3 regions of the Bacillus sp. 11C genome follow, and region 2 is predicted to be linked to each of the others. Evidence: riboswitches for the same ligand, from Rfam matches in the RefSeq annotation. Region 2 holds a riboswitch; each other region holds the start of a gene.

Region 1 (4,315 bases), on a different contig from region 2:
CATCTGGGCGGATTGTAAACTGTGAACCCGGCTCTATTTTTTTCACATTGGCATCAAGCGTGTTTGGTTCAGGAACGAATTGGAATGACATGTACTGCTGCAATGCCTCTTTATCTATTTCAATATCATTTTGAGCAACCATTAAACTTTTTCTCTCTGAGGCAAAATAAACCTGATCATTGATCGTTGTGTAATACAATGGTTTAATGCCGAACGGATCTCTTGCTCCATACAGCACATGATCGTTTTTATTCCAAATTAGAAAGGCAAACATACCGCGCAGTTTGGACGCGGCTTCTTCTTTGTAGTGACGATAAGTCGCAAGAAGAACCTCTGTGTCCGAATCCGTGTTGAATGTATACCCCTTTGCTTCAAGTTCTTCTCTCAGTTCAATATAGTTATAGATTTCTCCGTTAAAGATAATCCAATAGGTTTCATCTTCATATGATAAAGGCTGTCCGCCATTTTCTACATCAATAATGCTGAGCCGTCTGAATCCGAATCCAACGTGCTCATCATGGAAATATCCATCACTGTCAGGACCGCGGTGAACGATCATTTGGTTCATTTGTTTAATTAGTTCTTCTTGATCAGCGGTTTGAGCTAACGGATGCTTGTTAAAAACCCCGACAAATCCACACATAGTATTGCCTCCATAATTAAAATTGTCATCATTGAACCCCTATTTATAGACGCTGTGAATAGTATTTGGTTTCACAGTTATGTAAAAAAATAAACATGAATACAACGATAAAAAAAGGAAAGCCGCTTAACCAGTAAGCGGCTATAAAATTATTCTCCTAACGCTTCTTTGCGCAGCTGCTCCGCTTTGTCTGTACGCTCCCACGGAAGATCAACATCGTGACGTCCAAAGTGGCCGTACGCAGCAGTTTGTTTGTAGATCGGACGGCGTAAATCAAGCATTTTGATAATGCCGGCAGGTCGTAAATCAAAGTTATTGCGAACAACTTCAATCAGTTTTTCCTCAGAAGCTTTTCCGGAACCGAATGTGTTGATTGAGATTGACACAGGCTGTGCAACACCGATCGCGTAAGCAAGCTGCACTTCGCAAGAATCAGCAAGCTCAGCCGCAACGATGTTTTTCGCAACATATCTCGCTGCATAAGCAGCAGAACGGTCTACCTTCGTCGCATCCTTGCCTGAGAACGCGCCTCCGCCGTGGCGTGCATAGCCGCCGTACGTATCAACGATGATTTTGCGTCCTGTAAGTCCCGCATCCCCTTGAGGGCCTCCGATAACGAAACGTCCTGTAGGGTTGATGAAATATTTTGTTTCTTCATCAATCAGCTCTTCAGGAACAACCGGATTGATAACATGTTCTTTAATGTTGCGCTGGATTTGCTCAAGCGTAATTTCAGGGTGGTGCTGAGTTGAAATAACAATCGCGTCAATACGGACAGGTTTGTTATTTTCATCGTATTCAACCGTTACTTGTGTTTTGCCGTCAGGGCGAAGGTACGGAAGAATATCTTCTTTACGGACTTCACTCAGGCGGCGGGCCAATTTATGAGCAAGTGAAATCGGAAGAGGCATAAGCTCTTTCGTTTCGTTGCACGCATAACCGAACATTAAACCTTGGTCACCCGCACCGATCGCTTCAATTTCTTCATCGCTCATTGTGCCTTCACGGGCTTCAAGCGCTTGGTCTACACCCATCGCGATATCAGCAGACTGCTCGTCAATTGATGTTAAAACCGCACAAGTTTCCGCATCAAATCCGTATTTCGCACGTGTGTATCCGATTTCTTTAATGGTTTGACGAACCGTTTTCGGAATGTCAACATACGTAGATGTTGTGATCTCTCCGCTGACAAGAACCAAACCGGTTGTCACTGACGTTTCACAAGCCACACGCGCGTTAGGGTCTTTCTTTAAAATTTCATCTAAAATGCTGTCAGAAATCTGGTCGCAGATTTTATCCGGATGTCCCTCCGTAACAGATTCTGATGTAAATAAACGACGATTTTTACTCATGATTTGCTTCCTCCTGCACAAGGCCTCCCGATAGACCTTGTATATATGATACGGAACTCGCTCCCTCTTATACAATGTAACGTTATATTAGAGAATGTTAATTGGCATATTTTATGAAATAAAAAAACCTTTTCCATTGAGGAAAGGGTTTGGTCTTTGTGCCTTTCACTCTTATCGCTCAAGGAATCATACAACCTTGCAACAGGTTAGCACCTTGGTTGTCTCACACAGCTGAACCTAATAAATAACAGAGAAACCGGTTGCTGGGCTTCATAGGGCCTGTCCCTCCGCCAGCTCGGGATAAGAGTATCCGCTCAATGAAATATCTTATCGTAAAAGGGTTTGCAATGTCAATATGATTCAGAAGAAATAGGCACCTATATCAAGGGAAAACAATGGAAACGCACACACAAAAAAAGATAAATAGTATAGACTATTTGAAAATATATGTTATACTAATTCACAATTAGCAAAACACAAAAAACGATAAAGGAAGGTTTCATATGAACTCAGTTGATTTAACCGCTGATTTACAAGCCTTATTAACAAGTCCAAATGTGTGTCATAATTTATCAGCAGCACAGCTTACAGAAAAAGCACTGTCCCGAAACGAAGGCATTTTAACATCCACGGGTGCCGTTCGGGCGACAACAGGCGCTTACACAGGACGTTCGCCTAAAGACAAATTCATCGTGCAGGAAGAAAGCACGAAAAATAAGATCGATTGGGGTACGGTGAATCAGCCGATTTCAGAAGAAGCGTTTGAGCGGCTGTACACAAAAGTTGTCAGCTATCTGAAACAGCGGGATGAGCTGTTTGTTTTTGAAGGATTTGCCGGAACAGATGAAAAATACAGACTGCCGATTACCGTCGTGAATGAGTTCGCTTGGCACAATTTATTCGCCAGACAGCTGTTTATCCGCCCGGAAGGCCATGATAAGAAAACAGTTGAACAGCCGTTTACCATTCTTTCCGCTCCGCATTTTAAAGCAGATCCAAAAACAGACGGCACACATTCCGAAACGTTTATTATTGTCTCTTTCGAAAAGCGGACGATTTTAATCGGCGGAACAGAGTATGCCGGAGAGATGAAAAAATCCATTTTCTCTATTATGAATTTCCTGCTCCCCGAAAGAGATATTCTATCCATGCACTGCTCTGCCAATGTCGGTCAAAAAGGCGATGTCGCCCTTTTCTTCGGACTGTCTGGAACAGGCAAGACCACCCTATCAGCCGATGCTGACCGCAGGCTGATCGGCGACGATGAACACGGCTGGTCTGACACCGGCGTCTTTAATATTGAAGGCGGATGCTACGCCAAATGCATTCATTTAAGCGAGGAAAAGGAGCCTCAAATCTTTAACGCGATCCGCTTCGGGTCTGTTCTCGAAAATGTTGTTGTTGATGAAGAGACACGCGAAGCCAATTATGATGATTCCTTCTATACCGAAAACACGCGGGCGGCTTACCCGATTCATATGATTGACAACATCGTCACACCAAGCATGGCAGGCCATCCTTCAGCCATTGTATTTTTGACGGCTGATGCATTCGGAGTCCTGCCGCCGATCAGCAAACTGACGAAGGAGCAGGCGATGTACCATTTCTTGAGCGGTTATACGAGCAAGCTTGCTGGAACCGAACGCGGTGTGACGTCTCCTGAAACGACGTTCTCCACATGCTTCGGCTCACCATTCCTGCCGCTACCTGCTCATGTCTATGCTGAAATGCTAGGCAACAAGATCGATGAACACGGCGCAGACGTTTTCTTGGTCAATACCGGCTGGACCGGCGGCGGCTACGGCACAGGCGAACGTATGAAGCTTTCTTATACGAGAGCGATGGTCAAAGCAGCGATTGAAGGCAAATTAGAGGATGCAGAAATGACGACTGACGATATTTTCGGCCTGCATATTCCGGTTCACGTTCCCGGCGTACCTGATCAGATCCTTCAGCCGGAAAACACATGGAACAACAAGGAAGAATTCAGAGAAAAAGCGATCTACCTCGCAAATGAATTCAAAGAGAATTTTAAAAAGTTCGCACATACAGATGCCATTGCGCAGGCAGGCGGCCCTCTCGTTTAAAAAGCAAAAGCCAAGAGCATTTACGCTCTTGGCTTATTTTAATTGACAGAATGCAGGGACGTCAGCTTGTACGTAATGATGGTCCGGCCGTCTTCCCATTGAAGCTTCTGCACTTCAGCTGTGCCCGACTTTTCGCCGAACTTTGTTTTACGCACGTCCATCGGAATCTCCATCGGATACACACGATATCCGTCTTTTTCTAACGTGAATATATTTTCATCTATGCGAACTTC
Region 2 (18,040 bases):
CGAAGGACCTTTATACAACGGGCCGGATGGCAAGCCACGCCCAAGGTACATATGAGGCGGAAATGGCGCTTCACCGCGAGTTTGCGGAGCTGCTGGACATCAGTGATGAAGAGCGTAAGGCCTTTAAGCCGTCTCCTACAGCATACTCTTATACATCCCATATGTACCGTTCGGTTTTGAGCGGAAATTTTGCTGAGATCTTAGCGGCCCTGCTGCCATGCTACTGGCTGTATTACGAGGTTGGCGAGAAATTACTGACATGTGATCCGGGGCATCCGATTTATCAGAAGTGGATCAGCACATACGGCGGTGACTGGTTCAGACAGCAGGTCGAAGAGCAAATCAATCGCTTTGATGAGCTGGCGGAAAACAGCACGGAGGAAGTGCGTGCCAAGATGAAAGAGAATTTTGTTATTTCAAGCTTTTATGAGTATCAATTTTGGGGAATGGCCTATCAAAAAGAAGGCTGGTCTAACCGCGGCATAAAAGAGGTGGAGGAATTTGGAGCTTCACGCCATAACTGATGACTGCAAGCCGGTTGAAACGTTAGCGAGAGTCATCATAGCGATTCAGAATGAAGTTGATTACATTCACATTCGAGAACGGTCTAAATCGGCGGCTGACATTTTGAAACTGCTTGAGCTTGTTTCTGAAGGCGGGGTAGATAAACGAAAATTGGTCATGAATGGGCGAGTGGATATTGCACTTTTTTCATCTATTCATCGCGTGCAGCTGCCGAGCAACAGCTTTTCACCGAAGCAGGTCAGAGCCAGATTTCCTCACCTTCATATCGGGCGGTCAGTGCATTCACTGGAGGAAGCCGTTCAAGCAGAAAAGGAAGATGCGGACTACGTATTGTTCGGCCATGTGTTTGAAACGGATTGCAAAAAGGGTCTTGAAGGCAGAGGCATGTCCTTGCTGTCAGAAATCAAACAGCGGATGTCCATCCCGATTATGGCCATCGGCGGCATGACACCAGACAGATTAAGAGACGTAAAACAAGCGGGAGCAGACGGCATCGCTGTCATGTCAGGAATTTTCTCTTCCGCTGACCCTTTGGAAGCTGCCAGACGATATTCCCGTAAGCTAAAGGAGATGCGCTATGAAAAGGCATTATGATGCAGTAGTCATTGGAGGCGGGATTATTGGTTCCGCGATTGCTTATCATTTAGCAAAGGAAAACAAAACAATCGCATTGTTTGAAAGCGGGACAATGGGCGGCAGAACAACAAGTGCCGCTGCCGGAATGCTTGGCGCCCATGCCGAGTGCGAGGAACGTGACGCGTTTTTTGACTTCGCCATGCACAGCCAGCGTCTGTACAAAGGTCTTGGAGAAGAGCTTTACCCATTATCTGGTATTGATATCAGTCGACATAACGGCGGTATGTTTAAGCTGGCGTTTTCTGAAGAAGACGTGCTGCGGCTGAGGAAGATGGATGATTTGGAATCAGTCAGCTGGCATACAAAAGAAGAAGTTTTAGAAAAAGAGCCGTATACGTCCGGTGACATTTTCGGGGCATCCTTTATTCAGGATGATGTGCATGTTGAGCCTTATTTCGTTTGCAAGGCATATGCGAAAGCAGCGAAAGCGCTTGGCGCGGAGATTTTTGAGCATACTCCCGTCATGCATGTCGAACGTGACGGTGAAGCGCTGTCCATCGAGACACCGAATGGTAACGTATGTGCGGATTATGTCGCGGTTGCCAGCGGGGTGTGGAGCGGAATGTTTTTTAAACAGCTCGGGCTGAACAACTCATTTTTCCCTGTAAAAGGGGAATGCCTGTCTGTTTGGAATGATGATATACCGCTGACAAAAACACTTTACCATGACCATTGCTATATCGTGCCGAGAAAAAGCGGCAGACTGGTTGTCGGCGCGACAATGAAGCCGGGTGACTGGAGTGAAATACCGGATCTTGGCGGACTGGAATCTGTTATGAAAAAAGCAAAAACGATGCTGCCGGCCATTCAGAATATGAAGGTGGATCGTTTTTGGGCAGGACTGCGGCCGGGAACAAAGGATGGGAAACCGTACATCGGCAGACACCCTGAGGACAGCCGTATTTTATTTGCTGCGGGCCATTTTAGAAATGGGATTCTGCTTGCTCCGGCAACGGGGGCTTTGATCAGTGATCTCATCATGAATATAGAGGTCAATCAAGACTGGCTGCACGCATTCCGAATTGATCGCAAGGAGGCGGTTCAGATATGATGCTACAGCTGAACGGTAAAGACGTGAAATGGGAAAAAGACACAGGTACAATTCAAGATCTGCTGGCGTCCTATCAGCTTGAAAATAAAATCGTTATCGTTGAAAGAAATAAAGAAATTATCGGCAAAGAACACTATCACGAGGTTGAGCTTTGTGATCGCGATGTCATTGAAATTGTCCATTTTGTAGGAGGCGGATGAGCATGTTAACTATTGGCGGGAAATCATTTCAATCAAGATTGCTGCTGGGTACGGGGAAATACCCATCGTTTGATATCCAAAAGGAAGCGGTGGCTGTTTCCGAGTCTGATATTTTAACATTTGCTGTGCGGAGAATGAACATTTTTGAAGCGTCTCAGCCTAATTTTCTGGAACAGCTTGATTTATCTAAATACACGCTTCTGCCGAATACAGCGGGCGCCGGGACCGCTGAAGAAGCGGTTCGGATTGCAAGGCTGGCGAAAGCGTCAGGGCTTTGTGACATGATTAAAGTCGAAGTCATCGGATGCAGCCGTTCCTTGCTGCCTGATCCTGTTGAAACATTAAAGGCGTCCGAACAGCTTCTTGAAGAAGGATTTATCGTGCTCCCGTACACGTCGGATGATGTTGTGCTGGCAAGAAAACTGGAGGAGCTTGGCGTTCACGCCATCATGCCGGGGGCATCTCCGATCGGATCTGGGCAAGGAATCTTAAATCCTTTGAATCTGTCATTTATTATTGAACAAGCGAAAGTGCCGGTTATCGTGGACGCCGGAATCGGATCGCCTAAAGACGCGGCATACGCAATGGAGCTTGGAGCTGACGGCGTACTCCTCAATACGGCTGTATCAGGCGCTAATGATCCTGTGAAAATGGCTCATGCCATGAAGCTCGCGGTGGAAGCAGGACGCCTTTCTTATGAGGCGGGACGTATTCCGCGGAAGCAGTACGGAACGGCAAGCAGTCCGGGAGAAGGTCTTCCTGTATGACGGACAGGTACTCCAGACAGGAGCTGTTTGCTCCGATCGGCCCAGCCGGCCAGAAGAAACTGAAAGAAGCGCGCGCCGTGATTATCGGCGCCGGCGCGCTTGGAACAGCCAGTGCAGAAATGCTGGTCAGAGCGGGTGTCGGCTCTGTGAAGATTGCCGACAGAGATTACGTTGAATGGAGCAACCTGCAGCGCCAGCAGCTGTATACAGAAGATGATGTCAAAAAAGAAATGCCGAAAGCGGCCGCTGCTGAGCATCGTCTCCGTTCAATTAACAGCGATGTTGATGTGACTGGCCTTGTGTTGGATGTGACAGCGGAAAATATCTTTGAGCTGATTAAGGGCGCTTCGATCATCGTGGATGCGGCTGATAATTTTGAAACCCGCCTGATCGTAAATGATGCTGCGGTCAAAGAAGGGATCCCTTTTCTTTACGGTGCCTGTGTAGGGAGCTACGGCCTCACCTTTACTGTAGTGCCGGGATCGACCCCCTGCCTGCATTGCTTGCTCGATACACTTCCGATTGGCGGAGCGACATGTGACACAGCCGGCATCATCAGTCCGGCTGTATTGCAGGTAGCGGTCTTTCAGGTGACAGACGCGCTGAAGCTGCTGACGGGAGAGAATTGCGAGCCAGTGCTGCGCTCCTTTGACCTATGGAAAAATGAGCGGTCAGAGGTGAAAGCGGCGGGTCTCAAACAGAACTCATGCCCAAGCTGCGGCACAAAGGATTTTCCGTTTTTGTCATATGAAAATCAAACAAAAGCGGCTGTATTGTGCGGCAGGAACACGGTGCAAATCAGATCATCCTTTACAAAAGAAACGGATCTTGAAGTGCTGGCGGGTCAACTGAAGCAAGCCGGGCTTGATGTAGCCGCGAACCCGTATTTAATTTCCTGCCGTTCGGCTGATATGAAAATGGTGCTGTTCCGGGACGGCAGAGCATTGATCCATGGAACGAATGATATTGCCCGGGCAAAATCCATTTATCATAAATGGATCGGGTAATCAAAGGAGTGTAGTGTAATGGGTATATATAAAGCATTGACAATCGCCGGCTCTGATTCAGGCGGCGGCGCAGGGATACAGGCAGATATTAAAACCTTTCAAGAGCTCGATGTGTTCGGAATGTCTGCGCTTACGGCGGTAACCGCTCAAAATACGCTGGGCGTCCATGGAGTGTATCCGCTGACTGTAGAGGCGCTTAGACAGCAAATTGACGCTGTTGCCGAGGATTTGAGACCGGACGCCATAAAAACGGGAATGCTCTGGAATTCTGAAATGATTGAAGAAGTGGCGAGAAAAATTGACGAGTACGGGTTTAACCGTGTGATTGTTGATCCGGTTATGATCGCAAAGGGCGGTGCATCCTTGCTGCGTGATGAATCAGTTGCCGCCTTAAAAGAGCTGCTTATTCCGAGAAGCTACACGATTACGCCGAATGTGCCGGAAGCAGAAACGCTGACCGGAATGACAATCCGCTCGCTGGATGACCGAAAAAAAGCAGCGGAGCAGCTCGTAAAGATGGGTGCGCAGCATGTGGTGATCAAAGGCGGGCACCAGCCTGAAGACAATCACATTACTGACCTTCTTTTCGATGGGAGCATGTTTATGCAAATCAGCCATCCCTATATCGATACGAAACATACGCATGGCACAGGATGCACCTTTGCAGCGGCATTAACAGCTCAAACCGCTAAAGGTGACAGTATCCATCAGGCATTCGAGATAGCGGCCAACTTTGTCCGCGAAGCGGTGGAAAATACGCTTGGCATCGGATCGGGCCACGGGCCGACAAACCATTTCGCTTTTAAACGAAACAGCTTAAAAACAAGCCGATGAGATCACCAGCTGATGGTGGTCTCTTTCACGTTTGTCGGTGTCTGCGCTTTTCATCTGGACAAGGTTATGATATGATATCAATTAAGATCAGGTACTAATACTATGTCTTTATTAAATATAGGAGGCTTTATACATATGAATTTTTCACTTGAAGGCCGCAACATTGTAGTGATGGGGGTTGCCAACAAACGCAGTATCGCATGGGGAATTGCGCGCTCCTTACATGAAGCGGGGGCACGTTTGATTTTCACATACGCAGGAGAACGTCTGGAGAAATCGGTTCAAGAGCTTGCCGGAACGTTAGAACGCAATGATTCCATTATTCTTCCGTGCGACGTCACCAACGACGCGGAGATCGAAACTTGCTTCGCAAGCATCAAGGAGCAGGTCGGTGTGATCCACGGTATCGCGCATTGTATCGCGTTTGCCAACAAAGAAGAGCTTGTCGGCGAATACTTAAACACAAATCGTGACGGTTTCCTTTTAGCTCATAACATCAGCTCATACTCTCTGACAGCTGTTGTCAAAGCGGCACGTCCGATCATGACTGAAGGCGGAAGCATTGTCACTTTGACTTACCTTGGCGGAGAGCTTGTGATGCCAAACTACAATGTCATGGGTGTAGCGAAAGCTTCTCTTGATGCAAGTGTGAAATACTTAGCTTCCGACTTAGGAAAAGAAAATATCCGCGTTAACAGCATTTCTGCAGGCCCGATCAGAACATTATCTGCTAAAGGCATCAGCGATTTCAATTCTATCTTAAAAGACATCGAAGAGCGTGCGCCGCTTCGCCGCACGACAACACCTGAAGAAGTGGGCGATACAGCTGCGTTCTTATTCAGCGATATGTCCCGAGGCATTACAGGTGAAAATCTTCACGTTGATTCAGGTTTCCATATCACTGCCCGCTAAGCAGGACCTATGTCAAGCAATCCCGAACAGGGATTGCTTCAGCGTGTCGACAAACCCTCGCATTCGTTGTCAGTCCTGCGCGTTGGTGCTCACGAATTATAACATTCGCTCCGCTCCAATGCTCGTCCTTCCTAGACTTCAAGGGTTTTCAATCACGCTGAAAAGATGACAAAATCCTAAAACGAAAACCGTTTTAGGACTTTGTCTACAATCTGAAGCAATCCCGAACAGGGATTGCTTTTTTATTTCTTCTGATTTTCAGCTTTCTGTCATATAGATAGAACATGACACAATCGGAGGGATGAAGATGTCTAATAAGAAAAGAAACGCGGATAAAAAACCGCTCATGTATATTGTTCAGCCGGATTATGCAGAAACAACAAGGTCATCCATGCAGGAGATTGTTATTAAAAAAAAGACCAACAAACCCGCTCCGCCCAAAGCAGAGGAAAAGCCTGCCTACCATGAGAAACAGCAGGAGGAAGCCGTGGCAATGGATGTCCAGCAAGCAGACGATAAGCCTGCCGCTGAGCCAGTGAGCCAGCAAATAGAAGAGGTGAGAGAGCCAGAGAATACAAAGAAGCAGCAGGAACAGGAAGCAGAGCTGCAAGCCGTTGAAGAAACCGTCGAAGAAACCATCGAACACGAGCCTCCGAAAGCGGAAAAAAAGGAAGAGCCTGCACTTAAGGCGCATAAACCTGAAAAAGAACCGGAAGCTGTCCATAATGCCGCTAAAGCGGAGGAAAAAGCACCGCCGGCAAGAAAAGTGAAAAAACCGATGAGCAAGATGACGATCCACGAAAAAATTGATTTTTTAACAAAGCTGCCTCATAACATGCCGAGAGCGCTTTGTTTGATTGAAGCCAATGGAAGAACATACAGAGGCGTGATTGTCGGCAGAAGAAACGATTCCGTCCTGCTCCGCACGACCGGAAACGGCGCACCGACTGAACTGGCGATTGATGAAATCACCTCCTTGCACCCGCTCGGTTTTTAATGGAAATGAAAAAGCTGCCCGGCAGATGTTCCCGGCAGCTTATTTTCATAGAGAAAAGCCTGCAGGCCTGCAAGCTTTTCCGCCTTATCATTAATGATGATGATGCGTGCGATTGATTAACCGAGGATTTAAGCAGTTGATTGCGCAGAAGCAGTCTAAGTCCACTTCAATACAGTAGTTTGTTTTTTCCAGTCGAAACGCTTCACAAACCGTATCTTTATCGGTGAAGTCCAAAATGTGCTTGTGTTCGTCAAATGCGATTAATAATGACAGTGTCGCACAGCTGCCATGAACTTTTTCCACTCTGAAAAATACAGTATTAAAGCAAGGTCCGTTTTCCAGTTCGCCAACATTGCCGAAAGCGACCAGAGGATTTGATTTTGATGTAAACAGCACGAAAGGCACTGTATCGCCTAGCGAATGAGTTGGTGACAAAAGCTTTGAATGGCAGCTAGTCGGGCAGTCCTCTTCAACAGCGTTTTGCAGATCTTCAATATTTTCTACAGCTTCACGCACGCAGCTTGATGTTTTCTGGCTCATATTATTATCCCTCCTGCCTTATAAATTTCTTGAGACTGGCGAAATGATGGAGAGTCAGCTGCCTCACGCCGGAAGCAGCTGAATAATTTGCACCTGTAATAGAGTTTGGAAGGGGATTCCTCTTTACAAGTGTTTATCCATTGTGATGATGCTTTTTATCTCTGTTAGGGGATGTTCTGTCAACCAGCTCTGGCGACAGGCACTGAATGGCGCAGAAGCATCCGAGATCCACTTCAATGCAAAAATCTGTTTTTTCAAGCCCGAAGAAATCCGGGTCGCAAGGGTGGCAAACGCTTAAGGTATCGCCTTTGACATCCACCGGGCGTAAAATAGACAGTGTTGCGCAGCAATCGCATAATTTTTCAACGCGGAAGAAAATGGACTCAAAGCATTGCATATCATCCACAAATCCCCCCACGTTTCCGAATGTGGAGAACAATCCGCCTTTTTTATCAAACAAGAGAAACGGAATTGTGTCTTTACCTGCAATCGTCGGATTCAAAAGGTTTGTATAGCAGCCAGTAGGACACTGTTCCTCAACTGCCTCCTGCTCTGCTAAAATCTTTTCCACTGCATCGCATACACAGTTCTCATGCCGGCCATGGGTTTTTCCGCAGCTCATTGATTTCAGCTCCTTCTTTATAGGGTATTTGACTTTAGTCCTTAACAACATATGTACTGGTGCCCCACTTGGTGTGGGTGAACGTCTATATATTCATCATATGCTTGGAAAATAAGAAAAAGCAGAGCGTTTTTTAGCTCTGCTTTTAGAGATCAGATGAGAATCAAAACTCCGAAAATTGCTACAAGGGCATTGATTAAGACTGTAACGAGGGTCGCAGCATCTTGATCGAGTGTAGTAACGTTTACGCAGCGTGAGTTGTCGATAAGAATCTTTTGACGGTTCAATTGTTTACTTTCTGTAAGCTGTAATAAATCTTGAGCAACCAGTTCAGCAAGCGTCTCATCTGTAATAACTGCCAATGTAACGATGACAACTAAGGCATTGATAGAAACAAATACTGAAGTTAATGCTTGTTGATCAACTGATTGAACATTAACATCGCAAGAGTCTCTAATCACAATCATTTCTTCAGAGATTTGTCTGTTGAGGTGAGCTTGAATAACATCTTGATCTACAAAGGCGTCATTAAAACCGAAGCCTTTTAAGTTACAGCAACCATCGCATTTTTTCTCTTCTTTTATTTCTCTTGGGTGATCACAGTCTGGATCTAATGCTACCCATGAATATGGTCTGCTTTCCATTTTTATTCCTCCTTTTCTTTTACTTTTATTAAATGAAAGATAGATTCATTTTGATTGGGGCATTCATCTTGGTTCATATCACTATTTTTATTGTTCTTTTTTATTTTGGCGTTTCTGCTTTAGTTGCTGAATTAATTGTTCTCTGCGGGTATTTTGTTTTTCGGTTCTTTGGTTCGTTTTTTCTGTAACTGTTTTATTTTTATTTTGATTATCTGCTAAAGCCTGTGCTTTTTCTTTAACATCGTTGAGCATTTTCAAGAACATTTCTTTTTCTTCATCCGATAATTTCTTCATTTTATCTTTTGTAACACCATGCTTTTTCAGAACATTGTCTACAAGCATTTTAGTCATTGGATCCATCGCTGGAAGTTTTGAAAGTTCTTCTTTCAGTTTTTCATTATCTGACATTTGTTTTCACCTCGTTTTGTAGTTTGTGAAAAAGAAAGAGTTAAAGGATGCCGGATGCAATGAGAAAAGTGTCGATTACCTGAGTTAACATTTGAATAAAGGTTATTGTTTGATCTGAAAGAAGAGTGACTCTGATATTTCGGCTGTTTATGATTTTTATTGTTGTTCTTTTTTTGATTTGACTTTTGTCAAGAATGAGTAATTCGCTTGCGATTGTATCAGCCAAGTCTTCATCGGTGACGACAAGTTGTATAGCCAAAAAGAGCATTGCCGATAGTGTCGCTTGTATAGAAAGGGCGGATGTAAGATGCGTCGTATCAATGATTATATTTTCGCAATCAATGATTTCAATCTGCTGAATAAATTCATTTGTCAATTGCTCATATATTGCAGGTTGTAGGGAGGCAACTTTTTCATCAATCGACATAACCTTCACTCCTTTCTTATCCATACTTTATATAATGCAAAAAGGGTACAGAGCGGAATAAGAAAAATAACCAAATTTCATGGGGACAAGATGCAACTCATGAAGTATAGGGTTTTTGCATATATGTAAAGGGGATGTTGAAAGGAGTGAACAAGTGGTTATCAATGGGCTGACAATTGTTCTTCTTTCGCTTGCGGTTTTCCGGCTCGCTCGGCTGCTGGTGTTTGATACGATTATGGCGCCGCTTCGCAGCCTGTTTCATGAAGAGAAGGAAGAAAAGGATGCGGACGGGAACATTGAAACGTATATCGTGATTAAGGGAACGGGGGTAAGGGCGTTTATTGGTGAATTGCTGAGCTGCTATTGGTGTACAGGCGTGTGGTGCGCCGGCTTTTTGATTTTATGCCAGGCCTTGCTCCCTCAAGCGGCGCAGTGGCTGATTTTACTATTGGCGATAGCCGGTCTTGCCGGCATTATAGAAACACTCGTATCAAAATGGCTGCAAGAATGAGGCGCTATCACCAGCAACTTTCTGCCAGAATACGCATAAAGTAGCATATATGACATAAGGAAAGGAAGGGAACTAAATGAATCAATTCAATAAACCTTCCCAAAAAACTCCATATACAGATTCATCATATCAATCAAAAAAGATCAAAAAGAAAGGCTGCGGGTGCGGAAATAAAAAGAAAAAGCCTCAATAGCCTGACAACGAAACCGGAGATCTCCGGTTTTTGTTTTTTTAACGGAGCGGTCTCGCTCAGCATATATCATGAGTGGGGGGATACCAATGGATGAGTTCGAAAAATGGATAGACAGAAGATATGAACCTCACGAACAAAAGAAAAAAGAACATGAAGATATCATGAGCAGCATCGGAAAAGACTTGGAAGCATTTGATGAAGCCGGTGTGGCGTTTGAAGAGGAGATTGAAGAGCTTGCTGAAAAAACGGAATCGTTACTTCAAAAAAATCAGGCTCAGTATGATCCATCGTAAATCCGCAAACGCCCTATGCGAATATCCAAGCCGAATCAAATGGCTCACATAGTGTATAGAGAGTAAAGGAGGTGCTTATCTATGGGCTTTGGATACGGATTCGGAGGCGGCTACGGCGGCTGTGGCGGCTATAGCGGCGGTTATGCCGGTGGTTACGGCGGCGGCTATGGTTCAACATTTGTTCTTTTAGTCGTATTGTTCATTCTCCTAATCATTGTAGGTGCATCTTATTTCTGCTAAAACTTTAGAGGAAGTGCGGGAAATCCGCGCTTCCTTGCAGTCTGAAAACCATTCGAGGAAACAAATGTAATAAGATAGGCACATCACTCATTAGTGTTCATATAATACCGTATTACTCCGCCAAAAGGAGGCGCATTATGGATAATCAATTTTTTAAGAACATCGAAAAGAAAACAGGCGTCAATATGCAGGATGTTATGAATCTTGCCGGCTCTCTTCAAAACGCCAATTTTAAAGACGAAAACACAGTACGCAGTGTTATTAGCCGCGTAGCACAGCTGGCAAACAGACGCGTGCCGAAAGAATTAGAGGATAAAATTGTCCAGTCCATTACAAGCGGTAAAGAAAAGCTTGATTTTGGGACGATTTCTAAAATGCTGGATAATAAATAATCGGATGGCCTAGCTGACTTTTGACAGCGGGCCTTTTTTACAGAAAAGACCCGGCAGTGATCTGCCGGGCTGTTAGCTATGCAAGGGCTGTCTTACTTGCCGTAATAAGGGATACAAAAATCTTGAACCGTGGGCCGTTTTGCCGCGCCTGTTGGCGGGACAAGACAAATATAAGTGCTGTTTGGCCCGGGTCATGGCTACATACAAAAGGCGTCTTTCTTCCTCGAGGGGAGCTTCATCGCCTTTTCTCGCTGTTTCTAATGAGAAATCGTGCGGTATCGAGCCGTCTACCGCGCCTAACACGTAAACGGTTTTGAATTCAAGGCCTTTTGAGCGGTGAATGGTCATCAGCTGAACACCGTTTTCATCCGTTTTGTTTTTCTCAGCGGCCCTCATATGGTCTACGTGGGCGAGAAAGTCAGGAATTGATTTGAATTTTTTGGCGACGACCTTGATGTCACGCAGGTCATCGGAGCCTTTTTCCAGTTTGTTGCCTTCATTTCCCCGTTTTTTTAAATACTCGGAGAAGCCCATTTTTCCTTCGGCGAAGGTGATCGCTTCCACCGGCTTCATCGTGCGGATGCTTGCAAAAAGTGGCACGATCTTCTTGATTTTATTGAGCTGGAACGGCTTCAGATCAGGCAGTTTGGCCAGCGCTTTAATCATTGAACAGTCCTCGGTAATCGAGAGCGCCTTCAGCGTGTTCAAAGCGGACTGCTTTAAGAACAAGGCGGGCAGCAAGTGCTTAATCGCCTCAGTATCATCCTCATTTTGGCTGGCGTACAAGTATGCGAGAATCTGGCGGACAATCCGTCTGCTGTAAAACGATTGGACGCCGCGGTCAGCTGTATACGGAATTGACGAATGATGAAGCCTTTCGTATATGGCGCGGCCTCCGCTGTTTGTGCGGTAGAGAACCGCAAAGTCTTCAGGATTTGCCCCGTTTTGAATTTTTTCTTTGATATCGGAAACGACCATTGTGGCCTCTTCCTCTTCGTCATAAGGATAAAACAGCATAGGGACCTGGACGTCATCACGCGCCGCTTCAAGCATTTTGGCATACCTGTTTTTGTTCTTTTTCACCACGATATCAGCGCTGGAGACGATCGGGTGCGTGGACCTGTAGTTCGCGGTTAAATAAATCGTCTTCGCTCCGGGATAATCCTTCTGAAAATCAAGAATAAAAGATGGATTGCTTCCGCGAAACGCGTAGATGGACTGATCGTCGTCCCCGACACAGCACAGGTTTTGTTCCGGGCTTGCCAGCATTTGCATGATTTTATATTGAACGGGGTTAATGTCCTGAAACTCATCAATCAATATATAAGTAAACCGGGATTGATACTGTTCCAGAAGGCCCGGCCGATCGATAAACAATTCGTAGCAGGCAGAAGCCATGTCATCAAAATCAAATTGGTTGTGTTCTTTTTTCTGGCGTTCATAATGTTCATATAATCGATAGACTTGTTTTTCCCACTCATCTTGCAAAGGGATGCGTTCGTTCGGCACATATGTGTTTTTCCAAAAACCGATTTGCTGCAAGGCCTGATCTACGGGGAACTCTTTTTCATCTATCCCTTCTTCATAGAGTGCTTTTTTGATATATTGTTCCCGCTGCCACTCCATTTTCAGCAAATGCTCGCCGTTCCATTTAGCAGGATCATCGTGATATAAGATTTTATAAAATAAGCTGTGGAATGTTCCGGTGACAAGTCTTCTGACTTTTGCCGGCTGTAATCCGTACTGCTTTGCCATCCGCTCTTTCATTTCGGCGACAGCTTTTGTCGTAAAGGTGACAAGCAGCATGTTTTCCGGCGGTATGCCTAAGTGTTCGATCATGTGGGCGGCACGAGCCGTCAGCACGCGTGTTTTTCCGCTTCCCGCACCTGCAAGCACAAGCAGCGGGCCTTCCGTTTCCGTGACAGCTTTCAGCTGATCCGTGTTCAAGCCGACAGACGGGAAAAGGCTCGTATCAGGTTCTATTGTTTTTTGCACAAATGGTGTTTTGGGTTTAATGCTTCTCGGCCGCTGCCATTCCGTGACAGCAAGAGACGAGTCAGCAGCAATTGCTTTTCCCTTGGGCAAACGAAAGACACCGGATTCCTGATACTCTTCTTTTTTCTCCTCTTTAGCGGGCTTCGTTTCGCAGGCCTCCTCACATGCTGGAAAGTGGCCTGGCTGGCGGTGGATAAACTCCGGCGGATCAGCGATGTTGAGCCTTAACAAAACGGGTTTTCCGCAATGAGAACAAAATAAATGTCCTTTTATTCCTTCTTCAAAGAGGAATTGATAATGTTCTCTCGAATATGTATGTAAATGTATCGTTCGATCATTCAGTCGGGCGCATTTCAAAAAGGGGTCCTCCCAATCAAAAAAAGGTGTTCATTACAGACAAAGACTATCATATCAAAAGAAACGTGTTTCAAAAAGTAAGTTTAAGGGAAAAGAGATAGCAGAAGGGTGGGTATCGTATGATATATGCAGGTCAAATTCAAAACCAGCAATACGCTCAATATGCAAATAGAACGATGGGATATAAGCAGGATTACGCCGGAACCGAAAAAATCAGCTATGTCCCGTTTCAGCGGGTATACAAGGAACTGGAAAAGCAGCAGGAGAATCAAACGGCCGCTGAAAGAAAAGTAAACGAGGTGAAACGTAAGCGCTCTCTTTATAAGAGGTTGCGAGAAAAAGGGATGGGCACATATATTAATCGATATGTATAAAAAACCGTTCACATCCAGAGAACGGTTTTTTTTATGCAAAAAAAGATCCGGATCTAAATAGACCCGGATGCTGTTTAGTCTTTCATCATTTGTAAGTGCGGAATGCCTGCATCGAGAAATTCTTTTTCAGAAAGCACGCGATACCCGTGTTTCTTGTAAAACGGCACAGCCTGCGTTTGCGCGTTTAAAATGAAGCCCGAAGCGCCGCCGTTTGCCGCCGCTTTTTCGAGAGCTTTCATAATGATGCCGCCGACACCGGAGGAGCGGTGGCTTTTCAATACGCAAATTCGCTCTAATTTGCCGTAGCCGTCCTTCATACGCCATCTTCCGGCGCCGACAGGCTTTTCGCCGTCATACACGACGATATGCTCCGATTCATTTTCAAGCTCGTCAATTTCTTCTTCAGCAGGTACGTTTTGTTCTTTGATAAAAACTTCTTCTCTTACATAAAATGCGTCTTTCATTTGTTCTTCATTTTTTGCGATAACTGCTTCCAAACACTATTCTCCTTTGCCTAGCAAAAAGGTTTCATATACTGTCCATGATCCGTTTTCAAGCTGATAAAGCAAATGGAAACGATCAATGATTTCTTCATGCGACACTTCCTGCATTTTTAATTGTCCCAGCACATCCGAATGCTCATCGTCGGAAAGATTTTGGCCGACCGTCACATGCGGGACAAAAGCGTATTCCTGGTCACCGGCCAGCACACCGGTGTATAGCTTTTCATTGAGTGTTTTTAATTCTTCCGTCGGCTCTGCTTTGATGTAAATGACATTATTGACAGGCGCAAATGAGCTGTATTTTGTCAATTTGAGAACGACCGGATGGGACTCCTTTGCGATGTTTCTCAGATGTGATACAAGCTGATCCGCTTTCTCCTCCGTCAATTCAAGCGATGATCTCAGCGTCAAATGGGGCGGGATCAGGGAATAGCTTGGATCATAGCGCTTTCTGTAAGAGTTCGCAAGGTCTTGAAGTTTTTTTGATGGAAATAAAACGATTCCGTATTTCATATTATGTCCCTCCTGGAAATAAAGTATGATAAAGTATTAAAGCATTTTTTTCAGCGCCGGCGTGATAAGCGGCTGCCAGTATGTCCATTTGTGGTCTCCGTCAAATGGCTCATAATCATAATCGGAAAGCTTCTTCTCCAACAGCTGTTTCAGCGCCCGGTTCGGTTCTGTAAAGTCCAGAATGTTCCCATCTGTCGTGTGGACGTCAGTTTCTTTTGTGCCGATTTGGTGATAAATAGAGAGGTGTTCGATATTGTCCGATTGCTTCACGGCTTCCAATACATGTTTGTCAACATAGGGAGACTGCATGATGATGTTTCCGAACATATTCGGATAATCAAGCGCTGTCATAAGAGATATGGTCGCTCCCAGCGAGTCCCCGATCAGCGTTCGTCCGTAGCCGACCTGATAGGTAGGATACTCGTCATCCGCAAATGGTACGAGCTCATGGGCGATGAACCGTTTATACGCCGAAAATTTAGAGCCTTCCGGATGGTAGGTTTTTCTGCGCTCATGAACATCTTTATAAGGAACACCGATAATAATGCTCCGGTCAATTTCCCGTTTGGACAGCAATTCCTCGACCTGTCTGCCAATTCTCCCCAGCCTGAAATAATCGTGGCCGTCCTGCGCGATAATGACATGGTATTTATAAAGAGGGGAGTAGTTGGACGGCAGATAAACGAGCAAGGTCATTTCCTCGTTAAGCTCTTTCGAAAAGAATTTCTTTTCTTGCACTGTGCCGTTTTTCGGTGCCATAATGCATTCCTCCAGGACATCACTAGACTTTCTTGCGTTTTCCATTATTGTACCATGAATTATTAGAAATTTCTCTCTTTAAACCGTTCGAAACCCGAAGAAAAAAGTGTTGAAATTAACTGCGAATTGCGTTAATATAAAACAATCAGAAAATTGAAATCGATATTTCTTATCGTGAGAGGTGGAGGGACTGGCCCTTAGAAACCTCAGCAACCGGCTTGTTTTGCGTATGTGCAAAGCGCCAAGGTGCTAAATCCAGCAAGCGTTTTATGCTTGGAAGATAAGAAGAAGCGTTAAACCCCTTCTTCTTATGAAGAAGGGGTTTTTTATTTTGAAAAGGGAAGGTGTCTGCTATATGTCACAGCATGTTGAAACGAAATTAGCCCAAATCGGGAACCGAAGCGACGAAGCAACGGGAACGGTGAGTCCTCCTATTTATTTATCAACAGCATACCGCCACAGAGGGATCGGAGAATCAACCGGATTTGATTATGTCCGCACAAAAAACCCGACACGCCAGCTTGTGGAGGACGCGATCGCCAGCTTAGAAAACGGAGCGAGAGGGCTTGCCTTCAGTTCGGGAATGGCAGCCATCCAAACGATTATGGCGCTGTTTAAAAGCGGAGATGAACTGATCGTTTCATCGGACCTATATGGCGGCACGTACCGATTGTTTGAAAATGAATGGAAAAAATACGGCTTGACCTTTCATTATGATGATTTCAGCGACGAAGACTGTTTACGCTCTAAGATTACGCCGAATACAAAAGCGGTGTTTGTGGAAACACCGACAAATCCGCTCATGCAGGAGGCGGACATTGAAAAAATCGCCCGGATGACAAAAGAGCACGGTCTTCTGCTGATCGTAGATAATACATTTTATACACCGGTCTTGCAGCGACCGCTTGAACTGGGGGCTGACATTGTGATTCACAGCGCAACCAAGTATTTAGGCGGGCATAACGACCTGCTTGCGGGGCTTGTCGTTGTGAAAGATGAAAAGCTTGGAGAGGAAATGTTTCAACACCAAAATGCCATTGGCGCGGTCCTGCCTCCGTTTGATTCATGGCTTCTGATGAGAGGAATGAAGACGCTCAGCCTCAGAATGCGCCAGCACCAGACAAACGCGCAGGAGTTAGCGGTGTTTTTAGAAAAGCAGGAAGAAATTGCGGATGTGCTGTATCCGGGAAAAGGCGGCATGCTGTCCTTCCGTCTTCAAAAAGAAGAGTGGGTGAACCCGTTTTTAAAAGCGCTGAAGACCATTTGTTTTGCGGAAAGCCTCGGCGGGGTGGAGAGTTTTATTACATACCCTGCCACACAGACGCACATGGATATTCCTGAAGAGATCCGCATCGCAAACGGGGTCTGCAATCGTCTGCTGCGCTTTTCGGTCGGAATTGAACATGTGGAAGATTTAAAAGAAGACGTAAAACAAGCGTTATGTCTCGTTAAAGAGGGAGCTGTTTCATTTGAGTAATCACAATTGGACGCTGGAAACCCAGCTCGTGCACAATCCATTTAAAACAGACGGCGCAACCGGGGCGGTCAGTGTGCCGATTCAGCACGCATCGACATTTCATCAAACTTCATTTGAAGAGTTTGGCGCATATGACTACAGCCGCTCAGGCACGCCGACAAGAACAGCTCTCGAAGAAACCATTGCCGCACTTGAAGGCGGAACGAGAGGATTTGCTTTCAGTTCAGGCATGGCTGCGATCTCAACAGCATTTTTACTTCTCTCACAGGGCGACCACGTTCTTGTGACAGAAGATGTATACGGCGGAACCTTCCGCATGGTAACAGAGGTGCTGACCCGGTTTGGCATTGAGCATACGTTTGTCGACATGACTGATATTAACGAAGTGGCGCGGAATATCAAGCCGAACACAAAGGTCATTTATATGGAGACACCGTCAAATCCGACACTTGGCATTACTGATATTAAAGCGGTTGTTCAGCTTGCGAAAGAAAACGGCTGTTTGACCTTTCTGGACAATACATTCATGACACCGGCACTGCAGCGTCCGCTTGATCTCGGCGTGGATATTGTGCTTCACAGCGCCACAAAGTTCTTGAGTGGGCACAGTGATGTGCTCTCAGGTCTGGCTGCTGTCAAGGATGAAGAGCTTGGGAAACAGCTGTATAAGCTGCAAAACGCGTTCGGCGCCGTCCTTGGCGTGCAAGATTGCTGGCTCGTGCTGCGCGGATTAAAAACATTGCAGGTCCGTTTGGAGAAAGCAAGCGAAACAGCGCAGCGGCTTGCGGAGTTTTTCCAGAAGCATCCAGCGGTGAAGCGCGTCTATTATCCGGGGCTGGCTGATCACCCGGGCGCCGAAACCC
Region 3 (4,315 bases), on a different contig from region 2:
TTCAAGCTCTTCCTTACTCAAAGGAAGAGCTTTTTTCATGCTTACCCTATTTCAGAAAAGAGGCGAATGACATGGCTCAACAAACAAATGTTGCAGGACAAAAATCAGAAAAACAAAACAAAGCTCCTTTCCGCGCCGATCATGTCGGCAGTTTACTGCGTTCCGCTCCGGTGAAAGAAGCCCGCCAGAAAAAAGCGGCCGGCGAGATCACAGCTGAACAGCTTCGTGAGATTGAAAACAAGGAAATCACTCGCATTGTCAAAAAACAAAAAGAAATCGGTCTCGACGTGGTAACAGACGGTGAATTTCGCCGTTCTTGGTGGCATTATGATTTTCTCGAAGGGCTTGACGGTGTGGAACCGTTCATTCCCGCTGAAGGAATTCAGTTCCATAACGTAAAAACAAAAGCACGCAGCATCAAAGTGACGGGAAAACTCGATTTTACGAACCACCCAGCGCTTGCTGATTATCAATTTTTACATGAGATTGCTGGCGACGCGACACCTAAATTGACGATTCCGAGCCCGAATATGCTGTTTTTCGGTGAAAAGGCCGATAAAGGAATTTATGACGATCAAGAGGAATACTTTCATGATCTGGCCCAAGCGTACAAAAAAGCAATCAACGCCTTCTATGACGCTGGATGCCGCTATCTTCAGCTAGATGATACATCATGGTCTCTCTTCTTTGAGGAAAAAGGCAGAGAGGTCGTTCGGGCACTCGGCGGCGACCCTGAAACATTGCCCGCCTTGTTTGCCAAAACGATTAACGATGCAGTCGCGGACCGCCCTGATGATTTAACAATCACGATGCACATTTGCCGCGGCAACTTCAAGTCGACTTGGGCAGCATCAGGAGGCTATGACGCTGTAGCGGAAACGATTTTGGACGGCTTAAACTTGGACGGCCTGTTCTTGGAATATGATGATGACCGCTCCGGAAATTTTGATCCGTTCCGTTTCGTGAAACGCAAGGATCTGCAAATTGTTCTTGGCTTAATTACATCAAAATACGGCGAGCTCGAAGATCCTGAGGATGTGAAACGCCGAATCAATGAAGCGGCGCGCTTTGTCAGCCTTGACCAGCTGTGCCTCAGCCCGCAGTGCGGTTTCGCCTCTACAGAAGAAGGCAATCTTTTGACAGAGGAGCAGCAATGGGCGAAGCTGCGCCACGTCATCGACATCGCCAACGATGTGTGGAGATAATCTATCATTGACAGAAATGTAAAATGTGTGAATAATAGATACTATCAGAAAATTTCATAAAAAGGTTTTCCTTATCAAGAGAGGTGGAGGGACTGGCCCTGCGATACCCGGCAACCGCTGTTTAACAGAATGGTGCTAAATCCTTTAGAGCATTGATTGCTCTTGAAGATAAGGTTGAGATTGTCACGCAAGCTCTTCCTTATCCAAAGGAAGAGCTTTTTTATATTTGAATGGAAAGAAGGAATGAACAACATGCCACAACAAACAACACCCGCAGAACAAAAATCACTTCAAAGACAAAAACCGCCATTTCGCGCGGATCAAGTCGGAAGCCTGCTGAGATCTGAGCCCGTCAAAAAAGCGCGGCTGCAAAAAGCCGCCGGCGAGATTACGGCTGAACAGCTTCGCCAGATCGAAAACGATGAAATCATCCGCATTGTGGAAAAACAGAAGGAAACCGGCCTGAACGTCGTGACAGACGGCGAATTCCGCAGAGCGTGGTGGCATTTTGATTTTCTGGAAAACTTGGATGGGGTTGAGCCGTTTATTCCTGAGCACGGCATTCAATTTCATAACGTACAGACAAAAGCACGCGGCATTAAAGTCACAGGTGATATCGACTTTTCAACTCACCCAATGCTTGAAGATTATTCATTTCTCCATAGCATTGCCGGTGACGCGACACCGAAGATGACGATCCCAAGCCCGAATATGCTGTTTTTCCGCGGAAAGCTTGAAAAGGATGCGTACAAAAACGACTATCAGCTTTTCCAGCATGATGTATCCAAAGCATATAAAAAAGCGATTCAAGCGTTTTATGACAGAGGCTGCCGCTACCTCCAGCTTGATGATACGGCATGGGCTGTTTTCTTATCTGAAAAAGGCTTAAAACAAATCGAAGCATTCGGAACAACGCCAGACGAGCTTCGTCAGCTGTTTGCGAAATCCATTAACGACGCGATTGCGGATCGTCCGGATGACCTGACGGTGACAATGCATATTTGCCGCGGCAACTTCCAATCCACTTGGACAGCTGAAGGCGGCTATGACGCGGCAGCCGAAACCATTTTTGACGGTTTGAATCTGGACGGGCTGTTCTTGGAATACGATGATTCACGCTCAGGCGGATTTGAACCGCTCCGTTATGTGAAGCGCTCTGATCTTCAGCTTGTCCTTGGCTTAGTGACCTCTAAATTCGGCGAGCTTGAACATCCGGACGATGTGAAACGCCGTATCGAAGAAGCGTCTCGTTATGTGAGCTTAGACCAGCTTTGCCTCAGTCCTCAATGCGGATTCGCTTCCACTGAAGAAGGCAACAAGCTGACTGAAGAACAGCAATGGGCGAAGCTCCGCCATGTGGTTGAGATCGCTAATGATGTTTGGAAATAAGCAAAGAAAAAACACACTTGATTCCATGGCGGAGCAAGTGTGTTTTTTATGTCATTAATTCCCGTCAAGCGTTTCATTTGATCACAGACTGGCTGACAGCGAAATCGGCTTCTGTTTTTTCATAAACCTCTTCCATTGTGACACCTTCCTGAAGTTCAGTCAGTGTCATGCGGCCATTATCAAAATCAAACACGGCCAAATCCGTAATCAGCCTGTGAGCAACTTTCTGCCCCGTGAGCGGAAGGGAGCATGTTTTTCTCACCTTTGACTCTCCATGCTTATTGACATGCTCCATGATGACAACGATCCGTTTCGCCCCATTGACGAGATCCATCGCGCCGCCCATCCCTTTGACCATTTTGCCGGGGATCATCCAATTAGCCAAATCGCCTTGCTCTGAAACCTCCATCCCGCCAAGGATTGCCAAATCGATATGACCGCCTCTTATCATCGCGAATGACTCGGCGCTGTCAAAATAGGAAGCGCCCGTCACTTCAGTGATCGTTTCCTTTCCCGCATTGATCAAATCCGCGTCTTCCGTTCCTTCCGCAGGATACGGGCCGATCCCAAGCAAGCCGTTTTCTGACTGAAGCATGACGTGAACGCCATCGGGTATCTCATTTGCGACAAGCGTCGGCATTCCGATCCCGAGATTGACGTTCATGCCATCCTTGATTTCTTGTACAGCCCGTTTGACCATTCGTTGTCTCGCTTCCTTCATTTCGCCTCACCCTTTCCCGCCGCCTGCCGAACGGTTCGTTTTTCAATCCGTTTTTCATGGCTGGCTCCAAGCACCACATGCTGTACGTAAATGCCCGGTGTGTGGATGTGATCTGGATCAAGCTCTCCCGCTTCCACGATGTCTTCCGCCTCGGCAATCGTGATCTTGCCTGCCATGGCGGCAACGGGATTAAAATTCCTCGCCGTTTTCCGAAAAACCAAATTCCCCATGGTGTCCGCTTTCCATGCTTTGACAATCGCCACGTCGCCAGTAATGCCTCGCTCCAGCACATACGTCCGGCCGCCGAACGTTTTATGTTCTTTTCCCTCAGCTATTGAAGTGCCGACACTAGTCGCCGTGTAAAATCCCGGTATGCCCGCGCCGCCTGCCCGAATTCTCTCGGCGAGCGTTCCTTGGGGAACAAGCTCGACCTCAAGCTCTCCGCTTAAAAACTGCCGCTCAAAAATTTTATTTTCGCCGACATAGGATGAGATCATTTTCTTGATTTGTCTGTTAGCCAAAAGCAAACCGAGCCCCCAGTCATCAACTCCGCAATTGTTGCTGACAACGGTTAAATCCTTGACTCCCTGATCTCTTATCGCCAAAATGAGCTGTTCAGGAATGCCGCACAGCCCGAATCCTCCTGCGATCAGCGTATCTCTATCACGAATCAATTCCGCAGCTTCCTTACTTGATGCCAGCACTTTCCCCATATTCATGCCCCTTTCGTTTTCTCCATCATCCTTACGAACGAAAGCGTTTACAATTATCTCGGTTGTTTTCTTCCCCTTTCCATATGTACGGGGAGCGGAGGCCAACTATTCCGATTAAAATATGGATTTTCCCGCTTAGGCATCATATATAGCCGATGAAACTTTATAGTTAAAGAAGTAAAATCGCTGATCCATGTGGTTGCCCATCAAAATCATTCCAACATAGCAATCCAGCGTGTTCTCCCTTTATTTTCTCATTTCAAAATATAAATTTTATTATTGTGAAA

What was found. A riboswitch is a leader RNA that binds a small molecule or an ion and turns the genes downstream of it on or off. The one in region 2 is predicted to bind S-adenosylmethionine.
Region 1: linked by a shared signal. The riboswitch ahead of metK (methionine adenosyltransferase) and the one ahead of metI (cystathionine gamma-synthase/O-acetylhomoserine thiolyase) in region 2 are both predicted to bind S-adenosylmethionine.
Region 3: linked by a shared signal. The riboswitch ahead of ACY3LV_RS01700 (5-methyltetrahydropteroyltriglutamate--homocysteine S-methyltransferase) and the one ahead of metI (cystathionine gamma-synthase/O-acetylhomoserine thiolyase) in region 2 are both predicted to bind S-adenosylmethionine.

Annotation. Positions count from the first base shown of each region.
Region 1 is NZ_JBUPVZ010000012.1:42,114-46,428, reverse strand. Features, by position in the region: gene asnB (asparagine synthase (glutamine-hydrolyzing)) at 1-643, opposite strand, end outside; gene metK (methionine adenosyltransferase) at 793-1,995, opposite strand; SAM riboswitch class I at 2,164-2,302, opposite strand; gene pckA (phosphoenolpyruvate carboxykinase (ATP)) at 2,499-4,082, shown strand; gene ACY3LV_RS15980 (DUF2584 domain-containing protein) at 4,121-4,315, opposite strand, start outside.
Region 2 is NZ_JBUPVZ010000007.1:172,556-190,595, reverse strand. Features, by position in the region: gene tenA (thiaminase II) at 1-524, shown strand, start outside; gene tenI (thiazole tautomerase TenI) at 502-1,119, shown strand; gene thiO (glycine oxidase ThiO) at 1,103-2,212, shown strand; gene thiS (sulfur carrier protein ThiS) at 2,212-2,412, shown strand; gene thiG (thiazole synthase) at 2,409-3,179, shown strand; gene thiF (thiazole biosynthesis adenylyltransferase ThiF) at 3,176-4,186, shown strand; gene thiD (bifunctional hydroxymethylpyrimidine kinase/phosphomethylpyrimidine kinase) at 4,205-5,020, shown strand; gene fabI (enoyl-ACP reductase FabI) at 5,156-5,932, shown strand; gene cotO (spore coat protein CotO) at 6,234-6,929, shown strand; gene cotZ (spore coat protein CotZ) at 7,020-7,469, opposite strand; gene cotY (spore coat protein CotY) at 7,603-8,091, opposite strand; gene ACY3LV_RS12385 (spore coat protein) at 8,244-8,735, opposite strand; gene ACY3LV_RS12380 (spore coat protein) at 8,823-9,143, opposite strand; gene ACY3LV_RS12375 (spore coat protein) at 9,184-9,570, opposite strand; gene yjcA (sporulation protein YjcA) at 9,725-10,081, shown strand; gene ACY3LV_RS12365 (hypothetical protein) at 10,361-10,567, shown strand; gene ACY3LV_RS12360 (YjcZ family sporulation protein) at 10,649-10,807, shown strand; gene spoVIF (sporulation-specific transcription regulator SpoVIF) at 10,945-11,199, shown strand; gene ACY3LV_RS12350 (ATP-dependent helicase) at 11,272-13,551, opposite strand; gene ACY3LV_RS12345 (hypothetical protein) at 13,671-13,925, shown strand; gene ACY3LV_RS12340 (GNAT family N-acetyltransferase) at 14,000-14,422, opposite strand; gene ACY3LV_RS12335 (YjcG family protein) at 14,426-14,941, opposite strand; gene ACY3LV_RS12330 (esterase family protein) at 14,978-15,700, opposite strand; SAM riboswitch class I at 15,867-15,987, shown strand; gene metI (cystathionine gamma-synthase/O-acetylhomoserine thiolyase) at 16,056-17,177, shown strand; gene metC (cystathionine beta-lyase) at 17,170-18,040, shown strand, end outside.
Region 3 is NZ_JBUPVZ010000001.1:336,390-340,704, forward strand. Features, by position in the region: gene ACY3LV_RS01695 (5-methyltetrahydropteroyltriglutamate--homocysteine S-methyltransferase) at 72-1,205, shown strand; SAM riboswitch class I at 1,274-1,380, shown strand; gene ACY3LV_RS01700 (5-methyltetrahydropteroyltriglutamate--homocysteine S-methyltransferase) at 1,458-2,594, shown strand; gene ACY3LV_RS01705 (CoA transferase subunit B) at 2,668-3,315, opposite strand; gene ACY3LV_RS01710 (CoA transferase subunit A) at 3,312-4,028, opposite strand.